Regions from separate parts of the Streptomyces sp. KL2 genome, predicted to be linked through region 2. Evidence: riboswitches for the same ligand, from Rfam matches in the RefSeq annotation. Region 2 holds a riboswitch; the other holds the start of a gene.
The links. A riboswitch is a leader RNA that binds a small molecule or an ion and turns the genes downstream of it on or off. The one in region 2 is predicted to bind glycine.

Region 1 (5,360 bases), 1.3 Mb from region 2:
AGAGCAGCATCCACACCCGGCCGGAGGCGAGGGCGTGCAGCAGCGATTCATAGGTGTCGTACCGCCCGGGCGCCACCTGCCGCAGCAGCTGCTCAACGCTTCCACCCGCGCTCACGTGGGCCGCCCCTTCTCGCGTCGTCCTCGCTCACCGGGCCGCGCGCGCGTCCCGCCCCGACATCCAACCAGCTTACGGTCCGCACCCGACAGTGCCCGGACCACTCGACCGTCTCCGGACACGGACGCCCGGAGTGCGACCGGACCGGCTCCCCGGGCGCAGCCGCCCGGGACACCGTCCGGCCCGGGTGTCAGTACGGCTGGTCCTGGCGGTTGTAGAAGGGCCGCACGCACTGGCGCATCCAGTCCACGACCGGGTCCTGGGCCGCGTCCAGCAGCACCATCTGCACCGGCCAGCGCACCGGCTCCCGGCCCAGCGCGCGGCCGAGCGCGTCGTGCGCCGCCGCACGGGCCTGCGGGTCCAGCAGGTCCAGCTCCACTCCGACGAACAGCGCGGGCGGGTCGCCCTCGACGCTGGCCAGGCCGCGGCGCGCGGTGCGGACCTGCGGCAGCACCGCGAACTCCCCGGCCGCGGCGGCCAGGAAGTCCACCGGCTCCTCCTGCCAGTCGGGCTCGAAGAGCCGGACCCGGGCGCCGCTCGCCACCCCCGGGATCCCCTCGGCCCCGCCCTCCCGGCACAGTTCGGCCACGGCGGCCGGGGGCAGGGGGACGCCGACGGTGCCCTCGGGGTTGACCGCGATCCCCACCTGCGGCGGCAGGCCGCGGGCGAACTCCCGTGCGGGCGCGACGGCGAAGGACAGGTGCGAGCCGACGCACTGCAGGAACTGCTGCTCGGAGCTGAAGACGGGGACGTAGGGCGCTCCGTCGAGCTGGATCGTGGGCAGGTCCAGATTGGGGCTCGCCGGCCCGCCGCCCTCGGGCAGCGGCACCCACAGACTGCTGCGCCCGAGCACCTCCAGCAGCCGGGCGCCCGCTCCGGGGGCGCCGAGGGAGGCGGCGAGGGTCTCCTCCAGCTCGTTGCCGGGCCAGCCGCCGCCGTGCCCCGGTCCGTACTGCTGCGGGATGGTCATGGGAAAACCCTATCGGCACCGGGCGGGTGCGTCCGTCCGCCGTCCGCGCCCGCCTCCACGGGGGCGCGGACGGCGGGCGTCAGTCGAACACCACCCCGCGCAGCGCCCCCGCGGCCGTCCGGTCCAGCAGTACCGAGGCGACGCAGCCCGGGGGCAGCCGCCCGGCCTCCGCGTCCGCCACCAGGCGGCGCACCGCACGCCGGTGCCGGGCGAAGGCGTACGCCGACACCCCGCGCCCCCGCTCCGCCTGCCCGGCCAGCGCCACCTGGGGCGGTACGTCCAGCAGCACCAGGTGCACGGCCCGCCCGCGCCGCCGCGCGTCCAGGGCCAGCCAGCGGCGCACCCAGCCCTGGGCGCCGCAGTCGTGCACCACCACACCGGCCCCCGAGGCCAGGGCCCGCCGCAGCGCGAGGTAGTGCGCGACCCTCACCAGGGGGCGGTAGACGGCGTACGGCAGCCGGGCGGGCATCCGCCGCTCCCAGCGCTCCCTCATGTCCTGGGAGTCGATCCGCACGACCGCGTCGTCCTCGGCGACCACGCGGCGGATCAGGGTGGACTTGCCGCTGCCCGGCAGCCCGGAGACGACCACGCGGTCGCCCGCGGGGAAGCGCAGGACCCGGACCGCCGCGGTGCCGCGCAGATCGCGGCCGTCCGCTCTGCCCGCCGCCGCGGGCACCGCCTTGCCCGCCGCCTTCCCCGGCACCGCCCTCCCCGGCACCGCCTTTCCCGGCGCCTTCGCGGGCCTGCGCCGGGGCGGCGCCCCGCCCTGTGCCGTACAAGCACTCTCCAGGCTGCTCACCGGATACGTCCTCCCCGCTTTCGCGCCACGCGCTCGCGGCGTCACCCAGAGCGTGTCAAGAAGGATGACGGCGGACAAGGTGGCCGCTCACCAGGTGTGTCACGGCGCCGTACCCGTCTCGTCACCCCTCTCGTCCGGGACGTGGCGGCGCGGCTTCGCGCCCGCCCGGGGGCGGTGTGCGCCGGGCGTGCGATGATGAGCGTGTCAACTGCATACCGGCCGATCGAGTCCGCACGGGAGAGTTCCCGGAAAACGCAGGTCACGACGGTTTCCGGGGCGCCGAAGGAGCAAGTCCTCCCTTGAATCTCTCAGGCCCCGATACCGTGTGGACGAGGCAGATCTGAAAAGCGGGCGGCCCCGAGCGGAGCCGTCCCACCCAAGGTGCAAGCCGTGGCCCGCCCGTGCGGACTCGCGGCGAACCTCTCAGGTTCCGATGACAGATGGGGAGGGCGTGTCCTTCCCGCCGTCCTCGTACGACATCGCCACCTCGCCTGGGAGCTTGCCGACCATGAGTGATTCCCCCCGCCGCACCGCCCTCGACGCCGTGCACCGCGCCCTGGGCGCGACCATGACGGACTTCGCGGGCTGGGAGATGCCGCTGCGCTACGGCAGCGAGCGCGACGAGCACAACGCCGTGCGCACCCGCGCCGGCCTGTTCGACCTGAGCCACATGGGCGAGATCACCGTCACCGGCCCGCAGGCCGGCGAGCTGCTGGACCGCGCCCTGGTCGGCCATCTGTCCGCCGTCCCCGTGGGCCGGGCGCGCTACACCATGATCTGCGACGAGTCCGGCGGCATCCTCGACGACCTGATCGTCTACCGGCTGGGCGAGGAGGAGTACCTGGTCGTCGCCAACGCCTCCAACGCCCAGGTGGTGCTGGACGCCCTCGCCGAGCGGCTCGACGGCTCCGGTCTCACGGGCGCCGCCGTGCGCGACGACCGCGACGCCTACGCCCTCCTGGCCGTCCAGGGACCCCAGGCGCCCGCCGTCCTGGCCGAGCTCACCGACGCCGACCTCGACGGCCTGAAGTACTACGCCGGGCTGCCCGGCACGGTGGCGGGCGTGGAGGCGCTGATCGCCCGCACCGGCTACACCGGCGAGGACGGCTTCGAGCTGTTCGTCGCCCCGGGCGACGCCGAGGCGCTGTGGCGGGCGCTGACCGAGGCCGGCGCGGACGCGGGCCTGGTGCCGTGCGGGCTGTCCTGCCGCGACACGCTGCGGCTGGAGGCGGGCATGCCGCTGTACGGGCACGAGCTGACCCGCTCCACCACCCCCTTCGACGCCGGACTCGGCCGCGTGGTGAAGTTCGACAAGCCGGGCGACTTCACCGGCCGTACCGCCCTGGAGGCCGCCGCCGGGCGGGTCGCCGAGAACCCGCCGCGCAAGCTGGTCGGCCTGGTCGCCGCCGGCCGCCGGGTGCCGCGCGCGGGGTACGCGGTGGTCGGCGCGGACGGCTCGGTGATCGGCGAGGTCACCTCCGGGGCCCCCTCCCCCACGCTGGGCAGGCCGATCGCCATGGCGTACGTGGACGCCGCCCACGCCGCCCCGGGCACCGAGGGTGTGGCGGTGGACATCCGCGGTACGCATGAGCCCTACGAGGTCGTCGCGCTGCCGTTCTACCGGCGCGAACGCTGACGGCCCCGGCCGCCCCCGCACCACCGGCCGCACCACCCGCCCGGGACACCGTCCCACCTGGCAAGACCCGTTTCTCACACCGCACCCCTGATCAGGAGAATCACGCCATGAGCAACCCCCAGCAGCTGCGCTACAGCAAGGAGCACGAGTGGCTGTCGGCCGCCGAGGACGGCGTCTCGACGATCGGCATCACCGAGCACGCGGCGAACGCGCTCGGCGACGTCGTCTTCGTGCAGCTCCCGGAGGTCGGCGACACGGTGACCGCGGGCGAACCCTGCGGCGAGCTGGAGTCGACCAAGTCGGTCAGCGACCTGTACGCGCCGGTCACCGGTGAGGTCACCGAGGTCAACCAGGACGTGGTGGACGACCCGGCGCTGGTGAACTCCGCCCCCTACGAGGGCGGTTGGCTGTTCAAGGTCCGGGTGGCGGACGAGCCGGGGGACCTGCTGTCCGCCGACGAGTACGCCGCCTTCACCGGCCAGTGAGCGGCGGCCCGCCCGCCTGCTCCGCGCCCGGACCCGCCGTCCGCCGCCAGCCCACCACGATCGGAAAGACCCGGATGTCGCTTCTGAACAGTTCCCTGCACGAGGTCGATCCCGACGTCGCCGCAGCCGTCGACGCCGAGCTGCGCCGCCAGCAGACCACCCTGGAGATGATCGCCTCGGAGAACTTCGCCCCGGTCGCCGCGCTCCAGGCCCAGGGCTCGGTCCTCACCAACAAGTACGCCGAGGGCTACCCCGGCCGCCGCTACTACGGCGGCTGCGAGCACGTCGACGTGATCGAGGACATCGCCCGCGAGCGGGTGAAGGCCCTCTTCGGCGCCGAGGCCGCCAACGTCCAGCCGCACTCGGGCGCCTCGGCCAACGCCGCGGCGATGTTCGCCCTGCTGCAGCCGGGCGACACCATCCTGGGCCTGGACCTGGCGCACGGCGGCCACCTGACCCACGGCATGAAGATCAACTTCTCCGGCAAGCTGTACGACGTGGTCGCCTACCACGTCGACGCCGCCACCGGCCTGGTCGACATGGAGGAGGTCGAGCGGCTGGCGAAGGAGCGCCGCCCGAAGCTGATCATCGCCGGCTGGTCGGCGTACCCGAGGCAGCTCGACTTCGCCGCCTTCCGCCGCATCGCCGACGAGGTGGGCGCGCTGCTGATGGTGGACATGGCGCACTTCGCCGGCCTGGTGGCCGCAGGGCTCCACCCCAACCCGGTGCCGTACGCGGACGTGGTCACCACCACGACCCACAAGACCCTCGGCGGCCCGCGCGGCGGGGTGATCCTGTCGAAGCAGGAGCACGCCAAGAAGATCAACTCGGCGGTCTTCCCCGGCCAGCAGGGCGGCCCGCTGGAGCACGTCATCGCGGCGAAGGCGGTCTCCTTCAAGATCGCGGCGACGGAGGAGTTCAAGGACCGCCAGCGCCGTACCCTGGAGGGCGCGAAGCTGCTGGCCGAACGGCTGACGCGGCCGGACGCCGCCGAGGCGGGCGTCGCCGTGCTGTCCGGCGGCACCGACGTCCACCTGGTCCTGGTCGACCTGCGCGACAGCGAGCTGGACGGCCGCCAGGCCGAGGACCGCCTGCACTCCATCGGCATCACCGTCAACCGCAACGCCATCCCGAACGACCCCCGCCCGCCGATGGTCACCTCGGGCCTGCGCATCGGCACCCCGGCGCTGGCCACGCGCGGCTTCACCGCCGACGACTTCCGCGAGGTCGCGGACGTCATCGCCGAGACGCTGAAGCCCTCGTTCGACGAGGCGAAGGCCAAGGAGCTGGCCGGCCGCGTCTCCGCGCTGGCCGACAAGCACCCGCTGTACCCGGGCCTGTAGGCCCGGGACGCG
Region 2 (5,360 bases):
CCTTGGGTGATTATCACTCGGCGTGCCGAGTGTGGCGATCGTTGACGCACCCCGAGTGACTGCCTACCGTCGATTGGGCAGGTCCCGGGCATATCCGCGGGACGTGAAGGACGGAGGGTCGGCGTGAGCAGCACCGGCGACAGCAGGGCGGCGGGCGATCCGTATCCGTTGCGCGGGTCCTCCATACGGCCTCCCGCCCGGTCCGCCCCCGCCACGCAGGGCGCCGCCCCCGGGCTGATCGGCTACCGGGGACCGACGGCGTGCGCGGCCGCGGGCATCACCTACCGGCAACTGGACTACTGGGCCCGTACCGGTCTGGTCGAGCCCAGCGTCCGCCCGGCGTACGGCTCGGGCACCCAGCGGCTCTACAGCTTCCGCGACGTGGTCGTGCTGAAGATCGTCAAACGGCTCCTGGACGCCGGGGTGTCACTGCAGAACATCCGTGCCGCCGTGAGGCACCTGCGCTCGCGCGGGGTCGAGGACCTGGAGCGGATGACGCTCATGAGCGACGGCGCGACGGTCTACGAGTGCTCCTCGCCCGACGAGGTCGTCGATCTCCTCCAGGGCGGCCAGGGGGTCTTCGGTATCGCGGTCGGCGTGGTGTGGCGGGACGTCGAGGCCGCCCTGTCCCAGCTGCACGCCGAGCGGGTCGACACCGGGGAGACGATCGTCGGGGAGAATCCGGCCGACGAGCTGGCGCGCCGCCGCAACCGGGCGGGGTGACCCGGGCGCGGTGGCCGGGCCACCGCCGGCGCGGCGCAGCCGGCGGGCGCCGCGGTCGCCCCTGTCAGTGGCGTAGGGCAGCATCACGGGTGTGAGAGGGACACCGACGGTCCTGCACCTGGACATGGACGCCTTCTACGCCGCCGTGGAGCAGGCGGCCAAGCCCAGTCTGCGCGGAAAGCCCGTGATCGTCGGTGGTCTCGGGCCGCGCGGTGTGGTCGCCACCGCCTCCTACGAGGCCCGCGTCTTCGGGGTGCACTCGGCGATGCCGATGGCCCAGGCCCGCCGCCTGTGTCCGAACGCCGCCTATCTCACCCCCCGTTTCGGGCTCTACCGCCGCGTCAGCGAAGTGGTGATGGGGCTGCTGCGCGAGCTGTCGCCGCTGGTGGAGCCGCTCAGCCTGGACGAGGCGTTCGTGGACCTCCAGGCGGGCGGGGCGGGAGGAGGGGCGGGGCAGTGGTCGGCCGGCGCCGCCCGCGCCGTCGGCGAACGGCTGCGCCGGGACATCCGCGCCGCCACCGGGCTCAGCGGTTCGGTGGGACTGGCCGGGTCCAAGATGCTCGCCAAGATCGCCTCCGAGCAGGCCAAGCCCGACGGGCTGGTGGTGATCCCGCCGGGCAGCGAGCGGGCGCTGCTGGCGCCGATGCCGGTGCGCACGCTGCCCGGCGTCGGGCCCGCCACCGCCCAGACCCTGCGCAGGGCGGGGATAGCCACCGTCGGCGAGATCGCCGAGGCGGGGGAGGCGGAGCTGGTGCGGCTGCTGGGCCGGGCGCACGGCGGAGCGCTGTACGCGATGGCGCAGGGGATCGACGAGCGGCCGGTGGTCGCCGAGCGCGACGCCAAGTCGGTCTCGGTCGAGGACACCTTCGACACCGATCTCACCGACCGCGCGCGGATCCACGCGGAGGTCGCGCGGCTGGCCGACCGCTGCGTCGCGCGGCTGCGGGCCGCGGGGCGCTCCGGGCGCACGGTGGTGGTCAAGGTCCGCAGCTACGACTTCTCCACGCTCACCCGCTCCGAGACGCTGCGCGGCCCGACCGACGACCCCGCGGTGGTGAGGGAGGCCGCCGCCCGGCTCGTCGAGGGCGTGGACACCACCGCCGGGGTGCGGTTGCTGGGGGTCGGGGTGAGCGGGCTGGCCGACTTCACCCAGGAGGATCTGTTCGCCCAGACCGGCGCGGCCGGGCTGCCCGGCGCCCGGCCTCCGGAGCCCGCTCCGCCCCCGGTGGCGGGCGGAGCGGGCTCCGGGAGGGAAACGGAGGTGGTACGGCACTGGCTGCCCGGTCTGGACGTACGGCACGCGCGGTACGGGCCGGGCTGGGTGCAGGGCAGCGGCCTGGGGCGGGTCACGGTGCGGTTCGAGCGGCCCGGATCGCCGCCGGGCCGGGTGCGCACCTTCGCGGTCGACGATCCGGGGCTGGAGCCCTCCGAGCCGCTCCCGCCGTGGGACGGTCAGGTCTCGGAGCCCGCGATCCGCCCGAACGTCATGTCGTCGTCGGAGGCGGGCGCGCCGGCGCCGGGCACGCCCAGCCCGTAGTGGCGGTAGAGCTGCAGTTCCTGCTCGGGGGAGAGGTGGCGGCCCACGCCGAAGTCCGGCGCCTCCTTCACCAGGGAGCGCTCGAAGGGCACCTTCAGCGTCCCCTCCACCACCTCGCTGGGCTCCAGCGGGACGAAGGCGTCGCGGCTGAAGAGCCCGGTGCGCACCGCCGCCCATTCGGGGACGCCGGTGGCGTCGTCGAGGTACACCTCGTCCACGGTCCCTATCTTCTGCCCGGCGCTGTCGAAAGCCTTGAGGCCTATCAGATTCCGCGGGTCGATGTCGGTCTGCACGGCGGTCCCTCCAACTCCTCGCACGAAGAGGCGCCTGCTCGCAAACAGTCGCCACAAACAACGAAACGGCACATTCGGCGCGTCGGCCACTCGGGCAGGGCGGCGAGGGCCGCGGCCGGGCCGGTGCCACCGGGCGCTGGTAGGCTCTGAAGTGGCTGTTGACCCCGAGCGGGAGAGTCCTCCGGTGACAGTGCCGGAGGCGCCGAAGGAGCAAATCCTCCCCGGAATCTCTCAGGCTCACGTACCGCGCGGGCGAGGTCACTCTGGAAAGCAGGGCGGGCCGCGACGGACGACGCCGCAGCCCCTCCTCACCGACGGTGAAAACCGGGCCGCGGACGTGGGCCGGTGAAGCTCTCAGGTCGCGATGACAGAGGGGGAGGCCGTCCGGGCACCCGCGCCACGGTGCCCCTCGCAGGTCGCGCAGACCAGGAGGCCTCCAGATGACAGCAGACCGCACTCCTCCCGCCACCTCCCTCGCGGAGCTGGAGCGGGGCACTCCCTTCGAGGAGCGGCACATCGGCCCCGACGCCGGTGAGCAGGCCAAGATGCTCGCGCAGGTCGGCTACGGATCGCTGGACGAGCTGGCCGCCGCCGCCGTACCCGAGGTGATCAAGAGCACCGAGGCGCTGGACCTGCCCGCCGCCCGCAGCGAGGCGGAGGTCCTGGCCGAGCTGCGCTCCCTGGCCGGGCGCAACCAGGTGCTGCACTCCATGATCGGCCTGGGTTACCACGGCACCTTCACTCCGCCGGTCATCCTGCGCAACGTCATGGAGAACCCCGCCTGGTACACGGCCTACACCCCGTACCAGCCGGAGATCTCGCAGGGGCGCCTGGAGGCGCTGCTGAACTTCCAGACCGTGGTCGCGGACCTGACCGGGCTGCCCACCTCCGGCGCCTCGCTGCTGGACGAGGGCACCGCGGCGGCCGAGGCCATGGCGCTGTCCCGGCGTGTCGGCAAGGTCAAGCAGGGCGTCTTCCTGGTCGACGCCGACTGCCTGCCGCAGACCATCGCCGTGATCGAGACCCGCGCCGAGCCCACCGGGGTGGAGGTCGTCGTAGCCGACCTGTCCGGCGGCATCCCCGCCGAGGCCGCCGAACGCGGTGTCTTCGGCGTGCTGCTGCAGTACCCGGGCGCCTCCGGTGCCGTGCGCGACCTGCGCGGCGTGATCGAGGAGGCGCACGGGCTGGGCGCGGTCGTCACCGTCGCCGCCGATCTGCTCGCCCTCACCCTGCTGACCTCCCCCGGCGAGCTGGGCGCCGACATCGCGGTGGGGTCCAGCCAGCGCTTCGGCGTGCCGATGGGCTTCGGCGGACCGCACGCCGGGTTCATGGCGGTGCGGGAGAAGTTCGCGCGCAGCCTGCCCGGCCGCCTGGTGGGTGTCTCGGTGGACGCCGACGGCGCCAGGGCCTACCGCCTGGCCCTGCAGACCCGGGAGCAGCACATCCGCCGGGAGAAGGCCACCAGCAACATCTGCACCGCCCAGGTGCTGCTCGCCGTGATGGCGGGGATGTACGCCGTCTACCACGGCCCCGACGGGCTGGCCGCCATCGCCCGCCGCACCCACCGCTACGCCGCCGCCCTCGCCCAGGGGCTGCGCGAGGGCGGGGTCGAGGTAGTCCACGACACGTTCTTCGACACCGTCACCGCACGGGTGCCCGGCCGGGCCGCCGAGGTCGTCGCCGCCGCCCGCGAGGCCGGGGTCAACCTGCGCCTGACCGACGCCGACCACGTCGGCATCGCCTGCGACGAGACCACCGGGCGCGCGCAGCTCGCCGCCGTGTGGGGCGCCTTCGGGGTGGAGTCCGGGGCCGGGGACGCCGAGGCGCTGGACGAGGCCGCCGGAGAGGTGCTGCCCGCCTCCCTGCTGCGCACCGACGAGTACCTGACCCACCCGGTCTTCCACCGGCACCGCTCCGAGACGTCGATGCTGCGCTACCTGCGCCGCCTGGCCGACCGGGACTACGCGCTGGACCGCGGCATGATCCCGCTGGGCTCGTGCACCATGAAGCTCAACGCCACCACCGAGATGGAACCGGTCACCTGGCCGGAGTTCGGCGCACTGCACCCCTTCGCGCCCGCCGAGCAGGCCGAGGGCTATCTGACGCTGATCCGCGAGCTGGAGGAGCGGCTGGCCGAGATCACCGGCTACGACAAGGTCTCCATCCAGCCCAACGCCGGCTCCCAGGGCGAGCTGGCGGGCCTGCTGGCGGTACGGGCGTACCACCGGGCGAACGGAGAGGCCGGCCGTACCGTCTGCCTGATCCCGTCCTCCGCGCACGGCACCAACGCCGCGAGCGCCGTGATGGCCGGGATGAGGGTCGTCGTCGTCAGGACCGGCGAGAACGGCGACGTGGACGTCGAGGACCTGCGGGCCAAGATCGACGAGCACCGCGAGGAGCTGGCGGTGCTGATGGTCACCTACCCCTCCACCCACGGTGTGTTCGAGGAGCACATCACCGACATCTGCGCGGCCGTGCACGAGGCCGGCGGCCAGGTCTACGTGGACGGGGCCAACCTCAACGCGCTGGTGGGCCTGGCCAAGCCGGGGAAGTTCGGCGCGGACGTCTCCCACCTGAACCTGCACAAGACCTTCTGCATCCCGCACGGCGGCGGCGGCCCGGGCGTCGGACCGGTGGCCGTCCGCTCCCACCTCGCGCCGTACCTGCCCAACCACCCGCTCCAGCCCGCCGCCGGCCCCGAGACGGGTGTGGGGCCGATCTCGGCGGCGCCCTGGGGCTCGGCGGGCATCCTGCCGATCTCATGGGCGTATGTGCGGCTGATGGGCGCCGAGGGGCTGCGCCGCGCC

Region 1: another riboswitch for glycine. It lies ahead of gcvT (glycine cleavage system aminomethyltransferase GcvT); the one in region 2 lies ahead of gcvP (aminomethyl-transferring glycine dehydrogenase).

Annotation. Positions count from the first base shown of each region.
Region 1 is NZ_CP127170.1:1,684,733-1,690,092, forward strand. Features, by position in the region: gene QPK52_RS07500 (enhanced serine sensitivity protein SseB C-terminal domain-containing protein) at 1-115, opposite strand, end outside; gene QPK52_RS07505 (enhanced serine sensitivity protein SseB) at 306-1,085, opposite strand; gene QPK52_RS07510 (AAA family ATPase) at 1,165-1,884, opposite strand; glycine riboswitch at 2,109-2,218, shown strand; gene gcvT (glycine cleavage system aminomethyltransferase GcvT) at 2,393-3,520, shown strand; gene gcvH (glycine cleavage system protein GcvH) at 3,628-4,005, shown strand; gene glyA (serine hydroxymethyltransferase) at 4,080-5,348, shown strand.
Region 2 is NZ_CP127170.1:406,398-411,757, reverse strand. Features, by position in the region: gene QPK52_RS01935 (MerR family transcriptional regulator) at 124-723, shown strand; gene QPK52_RS01930 (DNA polymerase IV) at 815-2,260, shown strand; gene QPK52_RS01925 (PRC-barrel domain-containing protein) at 2,176-2,553, opposite strand; glycine riboswitch at 2,713-2,810, shown strand; gene gcvP (aminomethyl-transferring glycine dehydrogenase) at 2,994-5,360, shown strand, end outside.